Regions from separate parts of the Janthinobacterium sp. PSRC1-1 genome, predicted to be linked through region 2. Evidence: predicted binding sites of a transcription regulator. Region 2 holds the regulator's gene; the other holds the start of a gene.
The links. Region 2 encodes FliA, which starts transcription of late flagellar genes. Its sites were predicted from a motif close to CTAAAGTTTNNNNNNNNNNNGCCGNTA; they were not measured.
Positions count from the first base shown of each region.

Region 1: ACP7DW_RS21520 (FlxA-like family protein) is a predicted target of FliA. The motif match lies at 3,011-3,037, and genes of this name have one in related genera.

Region 1 is NZ_JAFCWK010000011.1:43,552-50,661, reverse strand. Features, by position in the region: gene ACP7DW_RS21535 (Spy/CpxP family protein refolding chaperone) at 1-228, opposite strand, end outside; gene ACP7DW_RS21530 (response regulator transcription factor) at 422-1,111, shown strand; gene ACP7DW_RS21525 (HAMP domain-containing sensor histidine kinase) at 1,114-2,604, shown strand; gene ACP7DW_RS21520 (FlxA-like family protein) at 2,645-2,980, opposite strand; gene ACP7DW_RS21515 (PrpF domain-containing protein) at 3,148-4,374, shown strand; gene dcd (dCTP deaminase) at 4,412-4,981, opposite strand; gene ACP7DW_RS21505 (alpha/beta fold hydrolase) at 5,115-5,915, opposite strand; gene ACP7DW_RS21500 (HAD family hydrolase) at 5,974-6,681, opposite strand; gene ACP7DW_RS21495 (sulfite exporter TauE/SafE family protein) at 6,702-7,110, opposite strand, start outside.
Region 2 is NZ_JAFCWK010000005.1:140,050-147,159, reverse strand. Features, by position in the region: gene ACP7DW_RS12465 (flagella synthesis protein FlgN) at 1-341, shown strand, start outside; gene ACP7DW_RS12460 (hypothetical protein) at 391-1,248, opposite strand; gene ACP7DW_RS12455 (translation initiation factor Sui1) at 1,312-1,674, opposite strand; gene motD (flagellar motor protein MotD) at 1,724-2,518, opposite strand; gene ACP7DW_RS12445 (flagellar motor protein) at 2,524-3,270, opposite strand; gene ACP7DW_RS12440 (RNA polymerase sigma factor FliA) at 3,252-3,983, opposite strand; gene ACP7DW_RS12435 (MinD/ParA family ATP-binding protein) at 4,028-4,891, opposite strand; gene flhF (flagellar biosynthesis protein FlhF) at 4,884-6,212, opposite strand; gene flhA (flagellar biosynthesis protein FlhA) at 6,516-7,110, opposite strand, start outside.

The DNA.
Region 1 (7,110 bases), on a different contig from region 2:
GGCGAAAACCTTGTCCTGCTGCGCCTCGCTCAACTCGATACCGTGCAGGAACGGCGGCAAGCCTGGCGCGCCAGGGCCGCCGGGACCATGGACGACGCCGGGCGGCGGCCCTTCCATGGCACGCGCTAGCGGGCCGTCCGGTGCGGATGCTTGCTGGGCCAGCGCCAGCAGCGGCATGCTGCAGGCGGACAGCAGCAACAGGGAGACGGCGATACTCAGGTGTTTCATCGGGTTTTCCTTTCGTGGCGATCAGCCCTGATTGTCGGCGTCTGGCATGTAAAGCAACGTTAGGGCCGCGTAAAAGCATGTAAAAGAAGCTGCGCAAATGTAAGCAGACGCATGTAAAAGCGGGTAAAAGGGCCCTGAACCACCCCTGCTGACTGCTATCATCGGGCGATATTCACCCGAAAAAAGCACAGGCATGAGCAAGGTTTTGTTAATCGATGACGACGTGGAACTGGTCGGCATGTTCCAGGAATACCTGACGCAGGAAGGTTTTGACGCCCGCGCCGTGCATGACGGCGAAAGCGGCGCGGCCGAGGCACTGACGGGCCTGTACGCCATCGCCGTCCTCGACGTCATGATGCCGCGCATGAATGGCCTGGAAACCCTGCGCCGCATCCGCGCCGGCAGCAACCTGCCCATCCTGATGCTGACGGCGCGCGGCGACGATACGGACCGCATCGTCGGCCTGGAGCTGGGCGCCGACGATTACGTGACCAAGCCGTGCACGCCGCGCGAACTGACGGCGCGCATCCGCGCCATCCTGCGCCGTTCGCAAGCGGCGCCGCACGACAGCTCGGGCCTGGCACCGCTGGCTGTTGGACAACTGACGATGTGGCCGGAACAGCGCCGCGTTGCCTGGGCCGGCGCGCACCTGGAGCTGACGAGCACGGAATTCAATCTGCTGGAAGTGCTGGTGCGCCATGCGGGCAAGCCCGTGAGCAAGAATCAATTGTCGGAACTGGGCCTGGGCCGGCCCATGGCCCGCTTCGACCGCAATATCGACGTGCACTTGAGCAGCCTGCGCCGCAAGCTGGGCAGCCTGGCCGACGGCCGTTCCTGCCTGCAGACCGTCTACCGTCTCGGCTACCAGCTGATCAAGGAGTAAGCGTGGGCCGTCTGTTCTGGAAGTTTTTTCTGTGCATCATGCTGGCGCAAGTGACGGCCACCATCGGCATCGGCGGTACCTTCTGGCTGAAAAACCGGGCGGCGCAGCAGGAGCGGGCCCTCGGCATCGATACCAGTCCGCCGGCGCAAATGATCATCGAGGCGGCCAGCGCCACCGTGGAAGCGGGCGGCAGCCAGGCCTTGCGGCAATTCCTGGGCAAGCTCGAACGCATGCGCGTATTCGCCGTCGATGCCCAAGGGAAAGAACTGATGGGCCGCACGGTGCATCCCGCCATGCTGGCCAAGGCGCGCGCGCTGCTGGCGCAAGGCTCGCCCCATGCCGTGGTGCGCGAGGTCATCGGCCGCGACGGCGTGCGCTACCTGCTGTTCCTGCCCTCGTCCGAACGTTTCCGCAATGCCGAAGCGGGCGCGGCGCGCGACACGCTCAACGCTGTCACCATGAGCGGCCCGCGCGGCATGGCAGCCGGTCCACGGCCCAACGCAGCGGGCGCCCCGCCGCCACGCGGCGACTTCGGCCGCGGCATGCCACCGGGCCCGCGCATGGACAGCCCCTACCGCACCTTCATTCCGCTGGCCGCCGCCATCGCCGCCAGCCTGCTGTTCTCCTTCTTGCTGGCCTGGTATTTTGCGCGTCCCATCCGCGACCTGCGGCAAGCATTCGAGGCTGCCTCGCATGGCGACCTGGCGCCGCGTTTTCACGCCAGCGGCAAGCGCGGCGATGAATTGACGGACCTGGGCCGCGATTTCGACCGCATGACGGGCCGTTTGCGCAGCCTCATGGAGAGCCAGACGCGCTTGCTGCACGATGTGTCGCACGAACTGCGCTCGCCGCTGGCGCGCTTGCAAGCGGCCATCGGTCTGGCGCACCAGCAGCCGGACAAGATGGACGCCTCGCTGCAGCGCATCGAACGCGAAAGCGAACGCATGGATAAGCTGATCGGCGAGCTGCTGACCCTGTCGCGGCTGGAAGCGGGCGCCGGCTCGCCCCTCAGCGAAGACGTCGGCATCGCCGACCTGTTGCACGACATGATGGAAGATGCCCGCTACGAGGCGAAGGCGCGCCAGGTCGGCATCACCCTGGCGGGCGACGCGGCCATTGCCGACGCCGCTGTCACGGGCCGGCCGGAACTGCTGGCGCGCGCCGTGGAAAACGTGGTGCGCAATGCCATCAAGCACAGCCCCGACGGCGGCACGGTGGAAGTGAATTTGTCGCGCCGGCATGACGGCAAGCAGGATCTGCTGCGCATTGCCGTGCTGGACCGCGGCCCCGGCGTGGCCAGCGCCGACCTGGCCCGCATTTTTGAACCGTTCTTCCGCGCCAGCCATACCCAGCACAGCACGGACGGCCATGGCCTGGGCCTGGCCATCGCCCAGCACGTCATCAGCGCCCATGGCGGCCGCATAGCGGCCAGCTTGCGCAGTGGTGGCGGGCTGTGCGTGGAAATGCTGTTGCCCGTCAAAACGCCAGGCTGACCTGTCGGCGAGCCTGGCGTATTGACGCGCGGATGTGCTGCTACGCCTGCGTATCGATGATGCTGCCCAGGGTCGACGAGCTTGACTTGGCCGGACTCGTCGCCGTATCGGCGCTGCTGGCCGTCTGAGAAGCTTGCTGCGCCTGCGCCGCTGCCGCCTGTAACTGGGCAATTTGCGCCTGCAAGGCCTGGATTTGCTGTGCCAGCTGCTGTTGCAGCTTTTGCGACGCCTCCGTCTGCTCGCCCTTTTGCGATTCCGTCAATTCTTTTTGCGCCGCCGTGATCTGCTTTTGCAGCGCCGCGATCTGCGAACTGCTGCCCGAACTGGCGCTACCGGCCGCGCCGACTGCGCTGCCTGAACCGATTGCCGCTACCATACTGCCTCCTCGATGTGTCAATACCAAGGTTAACGGCAGGCAGGGGCGCGGATGTAGGGCCGCGGGTGTAAAGGCAGGTAAAGACGGCCGCCGGCACGCACTCTTGCTCCTCGGCACAAAAAACTGGCACACTGGCAGCTCCCCAGACGTACCTTGATCGGATCGCCATGCCCTTGCTGCCCGCCCTGCCCGACCTCGTGCTCCGCCAGCGCTGCGGCGTGATCGAGTTTCCCGTCCACCACATGCGTGGCGGCACGTCGACGGGCCTGGTTCTGCATGCGGCCAGCGTGCCGGCGGACCTGGCACTGCGCGAGGAATTGCTGCGCCACCTGATGGGCACGCCCCAGTCCCGCCCGTTGCCAGGCAACCGGCAGATCACGGGCCTGGGACGCGGCGCACCCACCAGCAACAAAGTCTTCCTCGCCGAGGTGGAACGGCATGCGGGCCAGCCGCGCCTGGTCAGCACCCTGGCGCAGCTGGCTGGCGAGCATGCGCATATCGACTGGAGCGTGAACTGCGGCAATATGTCGTCGGCCTTGCAACTGTGGGGCCTGGACAGCGGCGTGATCGAGGCCCTGGCGATCGGCGCGCACGATATCGATATCCGCAACACCAACACGGGCGTCATCACCACCTCGCGCATGGCGCGCGAACTCGATGGCAGCTTTACGGCGAGCAGCATTCCCGGCGTACCCGGCAGCTTCCCCCGCGTCGACCTGTTCCTGCAGCAGCCAGCAGGCGCCAAGACAGGCAAATTACTACCAACAGGAAATGTACAAGACCAGGTGCACGGCTATGACGTCTCGTGCGTGGACGTGGCCGTGCCCATGGTCATCGCGCTGGCGAGCCAGTTCGGCAAGACGGCGCAGGAACCGGTACGGGAACTGGAGGCGGACACGGCTTTCATGCAGGCCATCCGCCAGGTGTGGAGCGCGGCGGGACTGTTGATGGGCTTGCGGCGGCGCGATGGCGCATTGATGACACTGGAAGAACTGGAACGCAGCGAAACCATCCCCAAGTTCTGCATCGTGGGCGCGGCGGCGCGAGAGGGACATATTGCGGTACGCTACTTCACGCCGCAAGCGGGCCACGCCTCGCTGGCCGTCTCGGGCGGCTGCTGCCTGGCGGCGGCATGCTTGATAGAAGGAACGGTGGCGCATGGCCTGGCGCATGGCTTGCCGCCCGTCGGGCTGGCAGACAGGGATATCGAGGTCGGCATCGAAAACCCGGCCGGCATCCTGGACACCACCATCGTGGCGCGTCAAGATCCGGTGGGACACATCGCCATCCACGGTGCGGCGTACCGGCGCAGCGCGCAAATCCTGCTGCGCGGCCATGTGCCGCTATACCAGGCTTCCGCCGCGCTGAAAGCCTGGCTGCTGAGCCAGATTTAAAACAAGGCCAGGGGCGGCGCCTCGCCCCGGCAATCCATCAGGTCTTCGGCAAGGTCACGCCAACCTGGCCCTGGTACTTGCCGCCGCGGTCCTTGTACGAGGTTTCGCACACTTCATCGGACTCGAAGAACAGCACTTGCGCCACGCCTTCGTTGGCGTAGATTTTCGCCGGCAACGGTGTCGTATTCGAAAATTCCAGGGTCACGAAACCTTCCCATTCCGGTTCGAACGGGGTGACGTTGACGATGATGCCGCAGCGCGCGTAGGTGCTCTTGCCCAGGCAAATCGTCAATACGTTGCGGGGAATGCGGAAATACTCGACCGTACGGGCCAGCGCGAACGAGTTCGGCGGGATGATGCAATAGCCCTTGCCCGACACATCGACGAAGTTGTTCGCATCAAAATCCTTCGGGTCGACGATGGTGGTGTTGATGTTGGTAAACAGCTTGAACTCGTCGGCGCAGCGGATGTCATAGCCATAGCTGGAGGTGCCATAGGAAACGATGCGGTTGCCGTCGCGTTCCTTGACCTGGCCCGGTTCGAACGGCTCGATCATGCCCGTTGATTCGGCCATGCGGCGTATCCATTTATCGCTTTTAATCGTCATCGCAGGGGTATCTTTCTAGAATATCGGAATGGCGGGGGCCGCACGCCTGCTGCAGGCACGGCCCGAATGGCAGGATTTTACGCGAAAATCCGCCACTGTTGGCCCTTGCAAGATGAAAATCGTTGGTCTCAGGCTACTGTTTCGCCAGCAAGGAAGTGATCATCTCGCGCACGACTTGCGCCGTCAGTTCAGGGTTTTCCATGGGAAACAGATGGCCGCCCGGCACCTGGCGGAAAAACTTGCCGACCAGCTTGCGCGTGGCCTTCAAGCCCGCCTGGCGGCATTCCACCGATTCCGTGCCGCCGATAAAGCCGATGGGCACCTGTAAACCATCCTTGACGAGGCCGCCGATATGGTGCGGCAGGCTGCGGTAGACATCCGTTTCCACTTCGCGCGTAAAGCGCAGCTGCACCCCGTCCGGATGGGGAACCAGGCCGCTGTCGATGTAGTCGCGCAACACCTGCGGCGCCCAGATGGCGAACATGTCCTTGGCGGCAAAGTGGGCATACGCGGCTTGCGCATCGGGCCACTGCTTGCGCCGCCGGGCGGAAAAGCGCGACGGCGAAAACCGCTCGCCCAGCGCCGTGTTGCGCGCCAGGCGCACCAGCAAGGCGCGCCAGCCCGCCACCACGGGCGAATCGAGCAAGACCACGCAGCGCACCAGGTCGGGCCGCTGCTTGGCCACCATCACGCTGAGCATGCCGCCCAGCGAATGGCCGACGAGGATCACGGGCGCGCTGTAGCGGCGCTCCAGGTCATCGATATACTCGCGCACCAGCTCGGGCCAGCCCGTGCTGACGGGATATGCCGGGTCGTGCGCATGCATGTCGAGCGCCTGCACGCTGTAGTGCTGGCCCAGCAGGCCGAACAGCTTGCGGTAGGTGCCGGCGGGATAGCTGTTGGCGTGGGCAAAGTGCAGTTGCGGGAGTGTCATCGTGGGATGGTGCCGGTGAATGCGATAGGCAATTGTAATGGCATGCCGGCAAGACGTATCAGAGGAAGACCTCTAATTTCTGAGGCAGCAGCGGGGGCGCCGGCGCCATGCCGGGCACGAACGAGGCCAGCACCGCGCCCAGCTCGGCGCTCGATTCCACTACGCAAAAAGCATCGTCAAACGCATGCTCGCGGTTCATGTGATTGCGCACAATGATGCATTCCAGCCCGGCTGCCCTGGCGGCGCGCAAGCCGCGCGGCGAATCTTCCACCGCCACGCATTGGGCCGCAGCCAGGCCCAGGCGCTGCAAGCCCATCTGGTAGCCATCGGGGGCCGGCTTGCTTTCGCCATACATTTCACGCGTCAGCACGAAATCGAAGTGGCGCAACATGCCCGTGGCCGCATGGCTGATCTGGAAATGCTGTGCGTAGGCGCTGGTGACCACGCCCATGGCCACGTGCGGGCGCAGCGCCGCCAGTACTTGCGCGATGCCGGGCATGGCCAGCTGGCGCGCCTGGCGCAAGCGTTGCGCAAACAGCACGGTGCGCTCGGCGCGCAGGCGCTCGACCAGCTCGATCGCGTGGCCCTGCCCCAGCAGCACATGCCAGGCGCCGTAGTTATTGTCCAGGAACCAGTCAAAGAATTGCTTGGGCGTCAGGTCTATGCCGTAGGGCAAGAGCAAATCGCGGTTGCTTTCGTAAAATAGCTGCTCGGTGTTAACCAGCACGCCATCGTTGTCCCATAGCACACCCTGGATGGTTTTCATGACTAGGCTAGGCTCAAAACTTACTTGAAGAAGATGTCGTACGACAATTTCACGATCAGCAGCACCAGCAGCACGAGGAAGAGGATGCGCACGAAGGCGGCGCCGCGGCGCACCGCGATCCAGGTACCCGTCAGCGCACCCAGGATATTGCACACGGCCATCGGTGCGGCCACCGCGTACACCACGTGGCCGGCGGGAATGAAAAAGGCCAGCGCGGCCACGTTGGTGCCGATATTCACCAGTTTCGAGCAGGCCGAGGCGAGGATGAAATCGAAGCCGAAGACGCGGATGAACAGGAAAATCAAAAAGCTGCCCGTGCCCGGCCCGAACAGGCCGTCATAAAAGCCGATGGCGCCGCCGATGACGATGGCCAGGATGCGTTCACGCGGGCCGATCGGGCGCGCTTCGCGCGTCGTGCCGAAATCCTTC
Region 2 (7,110 bases):
CGGTGCGCAAGACGGCACTCGTCGGACAATTGAGCCAGCTGGCGGCGCGACGCCACCAGGCGCTGGCGGCAGCCGGTTTCACGGCCGCCGAAGCGGGCATGGAAGACTGGCTGGCCGGCGCCAGCGAAGCCGAAGCGGCGCCCCTGTGGAACGCCCTGCTCGACACCACGCGCGAAGCGAAAGAACAGAACCGGCTCAACAGCATGCTGGTCAACAAGCACATGCTGCACACGCAAGGCGCCCTGAACGCCATGCGCCCCACGGCCCAGAGCGGCAATTTCTACGGCCCCAGCGGCCAAGCGATGACCAACACGGCCAGCCGGCGCGTCGTCATCGGCTAAGTCTCTTATTTGACAGCGATCCCCGGCAAAGTGCAGCGGCCTTGCCAGCTCAACCGTGCGCCGGACGCCCCGCGTGCTGGCGAAATTTCGCCGCGATGGCTTGTCCCTTCGCTGCGGCGGCGGCCTGCTGCGCCGGGGTCAGCTCATCCTGCAGCCAGTGCCAGTATTCATCCTGATACGGATTGGTGACGCCGGGCGCCAGGATATCGTCATAGACGAGGCGCAGGGCCAGCAGGTAGCCATACGCTTGCGGCGCATCCTTCTGCACCACCTCGCCATCGCGCAGGTAGGCCATCATCAGGGTAGCCACGCTGGAGAGTTCCGCCTCGTCCGCCTGCGCCGCCAGCTGGGCGATGGCTTGCCGCTTCCACGCCTGCACCAGCGGATCGTCGGGACGGTTGCGCAGCGCGCTGCGGTCGCCGAACGGCCCTTCCGACAGGAACAGGGTGGCCGCGCCCGGCACGCCCGCCTTGGCGGCAGTGGCCAGGTAGCCCAGTCGGTCCTCGCGCTGGCGCTGCGTCAGGCCCACGCACAGCTGCTGCTGGGCGGCTTTTTCCGCCTCCGTCATCTCGCGTCCCAGCTCGAATTCCAGCCCCGGCAAGCGGCTTTCGCGCTGGAAGACGATGCAGTCGTCGAGCAGGTTGTAGGCCGCATACGCATCTTCCGCCCTGCCGCTGGCGGCCAGGCGTTCGAGCCGCTGCGCCAGGGAAACAACAACGGGCGCTTCAGCCGCAGGGACGGAAGCATCGATATGCATATACGATTCCAGGCTGCGCCCCGCTGGTGCACTGGCGGCAGCGATCACCACAGATTGTGGCGCGCCGCCGTCGGGTGCGGGCCAGTACGCCAGCGCCAGTGCTGCCGCGATGGCAGCGGCGATGGCGACACTGGTGAATTTGACGTTCATGGTGAGGATGCGCGTGGATGGGAAGCGCACGTTACCACAGGCGCACGGCAGCTGGCCGCACGCTCAGCCGCCGGCTTTTTTCGCCTGGTGCCCCAGCCTGGCCAGCGCGGCCACGATGGTGTCCACGTGGTCGCCCTGCACTTCGATCACGCCATCCTTGACGGTGCCGCCCGAGCCGCACTGCGTGCGCAACTGCTTGCCCAGCAGGGCCAGCGCGATGGCGTCCAGCGCCAGGCCTTTCACCACGCTGACGCTCTTGCCGCCACGGCCCTTGGTCTGGCGCGACACGCGCACCACGCCATCGCCGGCCGGCGCCGCCTTGGCTTGCGCCTTGCACGCGCATTGCGCCAGCGGCTGGCGGCAGGCGGGACACATGCGGCCCGTTTCAGTGGAATACACGAGACCGCCCAGGGAACTGCTTTTCATGATGGAGAGATAAAAAGGGAGAAGGCGCGATTGTACCAAGCGCCGGGGTTCAGTTGGCCGGTGCCGGCGCAGGTGCCGGTGCGACGGGCGGCGTCGGCACTTCCGTCACCGTCTCGGGGATGCCCGACAAAATCGTCACGGCGACGCGGCGGTTGCGCGCGCGCCCTTCCGGCGTTTCGTTCGGCGCCACGGGGATGTTGTCGGCGTGGCCCACGGCCGTCAGGCGCGACGCTTGTACGCCGCTGGCGATGAACAGGCGCACCACGGCGCTGGCGCGCGCGGCCGACAACTCCCAGTTCGAGGCAAAGGTCGAATTGCTGATCGGCTGCACATCCGTATGCCCTTCCACCTGCACGTCGTGCGTGTCATCCTTGAGCAGCACGGCCACGGCGCGCAGCGCCTGGTCCGATTCCGCCGTCAGCGCTGCGGCGCCCGGATCGAACAGCACGCTGGCATTGATTTCCACGCTCACGCCGCGGCTCGTCTGCGTCACCCGCACCTTGCCTTCCTTCACCAGCGGCGCCAGCGTGGAGGTGAGGTCCTGCGCCAGGCGCGTCATGTGTTCGCGCTCGCGGCGGATGGCTTCCGTGCGGCGTTTCAGGGCGGGGTTCGGCAGCGCAATGGCTTGCGGCGCTTCCATGATGATGGGCGGCGCGCCCTTTTCCAGACTGAAGGCCTGGCCGATGGCATTCTGGAAGACGCGGTATTTGCCTTCGTTGACTTGCGAAATCGCATACATGACGACGAAAAAGGCGAACAGCAAGGTGATGAAGTCGGCGTACGAGATCAGCCAGCGGTCCTGGTTGTCCGGTTCCTCGTCATACTTCCTGCGCGCGCGCCGCATCATGCTCAGTGCTCGTGCAAGAGGCTGGCCACGCGCTCTTCGATGATGCGCGTGTGGTCGCCCGTGGCGATGTCGTACAACACGGCGGCCGTGATTTCATACTGCAGCACGCGGCGCGAGACGATGGCCTTGAGCTTGTTCGCCACCGGCAGGAACAGCAGATTGGCCAGGCCGACGCCATAAATGGTCGAGACAAACGCCACGGCAATGCCGCTGCCAAGCTTACTCGGGTCGGTGAGGTTTTCCATCACGTGGATCAGGCCCAGCACGGCGCCCAGGATGCCGATCGTGGGCGAATAGCCGGCCGCCGATTCCCACACCTTGACGGCCTGGCGTTCGGCCAGCTCGTAGGCGGAGATTTCCACGTCGAGCAGCTGGCGCAGCTTGTCGGGCGCGATGCCGTCGACGATCATGCGCAAGCCCTTGGCATTGAAGCGGTCGGCCGTGTTTTCCATCAGGCGTTCGAGCGCCAGCGGGCCGTCGCGGCGCGCCGTCAAACTCCATTGCCCGATGTCGCGCGCCAGCGCGGCGCGCGTGTCGGCTGGCGGCAGGAAGACCCAGCGCAGCATTTCCAGGCCGCGCACGAAGGTGCGCAGCCGCGTTTGCAGCAGCACGGCGCCGAAGGTGCCAATGACCACGATGGCGAAGGCGGCCGGCTGCAGCAGGGAGGCCATCTTGCCGCCTTCCAGTGCCTGGCCGACCAAGAGGCCGGCCAGCGCCAGCGCCAGCCCGATTACGCTGGACCAGTCCACGCCAGCTCCCTCAAGGTTGCCCGCAGGCGCGCGACGGCCTGGGTATGCAGCTGCGAGACGCGCGATTCGGACACGCCCATCACCGCGCCGATCTCCTTCAGGTTCAGCTCTTCTTCGTAATACAGGCCCATGAGCATTTTCTCGCGTGGCGGCAGCGCGTCGATGGCATCGATCACGGATTGCCGGAAATCGGTATCGAGCAGGGACCGCAAGGGGTCGCTGTCCTCGTCCACGCAATGGCGGTCGAGAAAGCTGTCATTGCCGTCCGGGTCATGAAAGTCTTCGTAGTACAGCAACTGGTGGCCGCCGCCGTCGCCCAGCATTTCCTGGTAATCGACGAGCGACATTTTCAGCAATTTCGCCACTTCCGACTCCGTCGGCGGGTGTCCCAGGCGCTGCTGCAAAATGCTCATCGCCTCTTCGATCTTGCGCATGTTCTGGCGCATGCTGCGCGGCAGCCAGTCACTGGTACGCAATTCGTCGAGCATGGCGCCGCGGATACGCAGCACGGCATACGTCTCGAACTGCGCGCCATGCGTCTCTTCATAGCGGCTGATGGCGTCGAGCAGGCCGATCATGCCGGCCTGGATCAGGTCATCGACCTCGACCGAAGGCGGCAATTTCGCCTTCATATGGTGCGCCAGACGCTTCACCAGCGGAATGTGCTCCGTCAGCAAATAGTCCTTGTTCGATTTCCCTTTGACCGTGTACATAGGCTGCTTATTGTTTTAACTGCTATCGTGTGCTGATGATGGATTCAGACGCTGAACTGGTGCGGGCTCCCCGTCTGGTACAAGGTGCCACCGAGCACCGGCGCCGCCGAACGGGCCAGCCGCTCGGCCAGTCCGCGAAACGCCACCGAGGCTCCCGCCAGCGGAAAGGCATCGACCACGCTGCGGCCCAGACGCGCCGCGCGGTGCAGATACTCATCGGCAGGCACCGATCCCATCGAGGTCAGTTTCACGGCCAGGTAGCGGCTCGCCGCCTGCGCCATATTATCGTATACCACTTTTGCCTCGGATTCGGAAGCGCCGGTGACCAGAATGCCGAACGGACGGCGTCCCAGCTCCTGGCTCAGACGCTTGATCAGGCAGTACGCGGCCTTGATCGAGGTGGCGCTGGTCGACACTTGCACCACGATGTCGGACGAGGCCATCAGCGGCACGGGGAAGCAATCGCCCGCGTCGGCGACGACGCCGTCGACCAGCACGATGCCGCTCTGGCGCGCCAGTACCTCGAAGGTCTTGCCCAGGCGGCGCAGTTCTTCCGCACCCGCATAGTCCATGCTGTCCATCAGGTGGTTGCGCGCGCCCAGGCTGGCCACGCCGAAGCCTTGCGGCACCTGGTGGATGACCTGGTTCAGGGCGCACTGCTGGCGCGCCACGTCGCGCAGGCTGGCACCGTGCGCCAGTCCCAGACGGGCGGCCACGCCATCGCTGCCGCCGCTGGCGTCGAGCAGCAGCACGTCATTGCCGCCGTAGACCAGCGAGGCGCCCAGGTTGACCAGCATGGCGCCCTTGTCGTCCTGCGGCGTGGCCGATAAAAATGTCATCACGCGCGGCTGCGGGCCGGCCAGCATGCGGCGCAGGCCTTCGGCCTGATCGAAATCGAAATTAGCCAAGGCGCACCCCGCGCGCTTCATTGTTGCGGGCGGCCGCCTGCGCCATCAGGAGCGGCAGTTCGGCATCGGAAAACTGCGTCGCCGCCGCATCGCGCTTGAGCTTGAAGGCGCGGTCGATCAGGTAGCCACGGTCGGCCAGGTACAGGTCTTCCGGCACGCGCTGGCCGTTCGACACATAAAACAGGTTCAGTTTCTGGCGGATCACCACGTCGAGCACATTGCCGATCGAGGCCGCTTCATCGAGCTTGGTCATGATGCAGCCGGCCAGGCCGCTGCCCTGGTAGGCGCGCACCACTTCGTTCAAGGTTTCCTGCGTCGCCGTGGAGTTCAGGCACAGCAAACGTTTCACGTCGGCGCCGGCGCCCGACAGCATGGCCACCTGCTCCGTCACCATCTGATCGCGCTGGCTCACGCCCACCGTATCGATCAGCACCGTGTGCTTGTTCTTCAATTCTTTCAAGGCGATGCGCAAGTCCGCTTCATCCTTCACCGAATGCACCATCACGCCGAGGATCTTGCCGTAGATGCGCAGCTGTTCGTGCGCGCCGATACGATAGGCGTCCGTGGTGATCAGGGCCAGCTTTTCCGGGCCGTGGCGCATCACGCAGCGGGCCGCCAGCTTGGCCGTGCTGGTGGTCTTGCCGACACCGGTCGGGCCGACCAGCGCAAACACGCCGCCCTGCTCCAGCATGGCGTCTTCATTGGCGACGGTATTCAGGTTACGACTGAGGACGGTTTTAATCCAGCGCATGCTTTGCGCGCCATCGAGGCCGGCGGGCAGCTTGTCGATCAGGTAGCGCGCCAGGCTGGCCGAGAAACCGGCGGCCAGCATTTCGCGCAGCACCACGGCTTTTTGCGGCTCGCGCTGCTGCGTCGAGCCCCACGAGATTTCCGCCAACTGGGTTTCCATCATGCCGCGCATGGCGCGGATTTCATTCATCATGCCGCTCATCTCGGCGGCGGCGTTCTCTTTGACGTGCGCCAGCGCGCTGGCCATCATCTGCTGCATGCGGGCCATGTCCACTGGCTCGCCGGCTGCCTGGCGCGGTGCGGCAGGACGTGGCGCAGCCGGGCGCTGGGCCGGGGCGGCCGGACGCTGCGGCGTGGCGAACTGGGTCTGCAACTGGGGACGGGGCTGCGACATTTCGGACGCGGCCGGCGGCGACGCCAGCGAAGCGGCATCGTCATTGGCCAGCGCGAGGATTTCCACCACGCCATCGGCCTGGCGGTTCGACAGGATCACGGCATCGGGACCCAGCGCTTCGCGCACCTTGCGCAGCGCATCGCGCGACGAGGCGCCCGTAAATTTCTTCACATTCATGACCGGCCTCCCAAGGCGGGGGGGGCGCAATATTGGCTGAACTGTGTGACCATCGTCGACTCCTGTTGCTTGGGTGCTGTCTTCCACATGGACACAGATCACCCGGACAGTTTCCATTATTAGCGATGCTTGGAGGAAATGATCGAAGGAACAGGACGGGAAAGTACCCGTTATTCAGTTTGCCAGCAGGAAATTGATGTTTTTTTGACCAAAAGCAAGGGCTGGGGTCAGACCCCCACTGACGCTAACGCAAAGCTCCGCGCTAACGCTAGCTCAGTCTGACCCCGGCATTAACCATCTCAACTACTGCGCGCCCACCAGCGCCGTGACGCGGATGGTCTTGGTTTCCGGCACTTCCGCATGCGACAGCACCTTCAGCTGCGGCAAGGCGCGGCGCAGGAAACGCGACAGCAGGGCGCGCAGCGGCGCCGGCACCAGCAGCACCGGCGTCAGGCCCAGCGCCTCCTGCTGCTGCGCGGCCAGGCCTGCCTGGTGGGCGATGGTATCGGCCAGGCCCGGCTCGATGCCGGCGCCGTCGCCGCCGTTGCCCATCGCTTGCATCAGCAAGCGCTCCAGGCGGCTGTCGAGGGTCATCACGGACAATTCGGCCGCACCGGGGAACAGTTGCTGCACGATGGCGCGGCCCAGGGATACGCGTACCAGCGCCGTCAGCTCGTTCGGGTCTTGCGTATTGACCGTATGCTCGGCCAGGGTTTCGATGATGCTGCGCATGTCGCGGATGTGCACGCCCTCGGCCAGCAGGTTCTGCAGCACTTTTTGCAGGGTCGACAGCGACAGCATCTTCGGCACCAGGTCTTCCACCAGGCGCGGCGCATCCTTGCCCAGGTGATCGAGCAGCGACTGCACTTCCGCGCGGCCCAGCAGTTCGGAAGCGTGC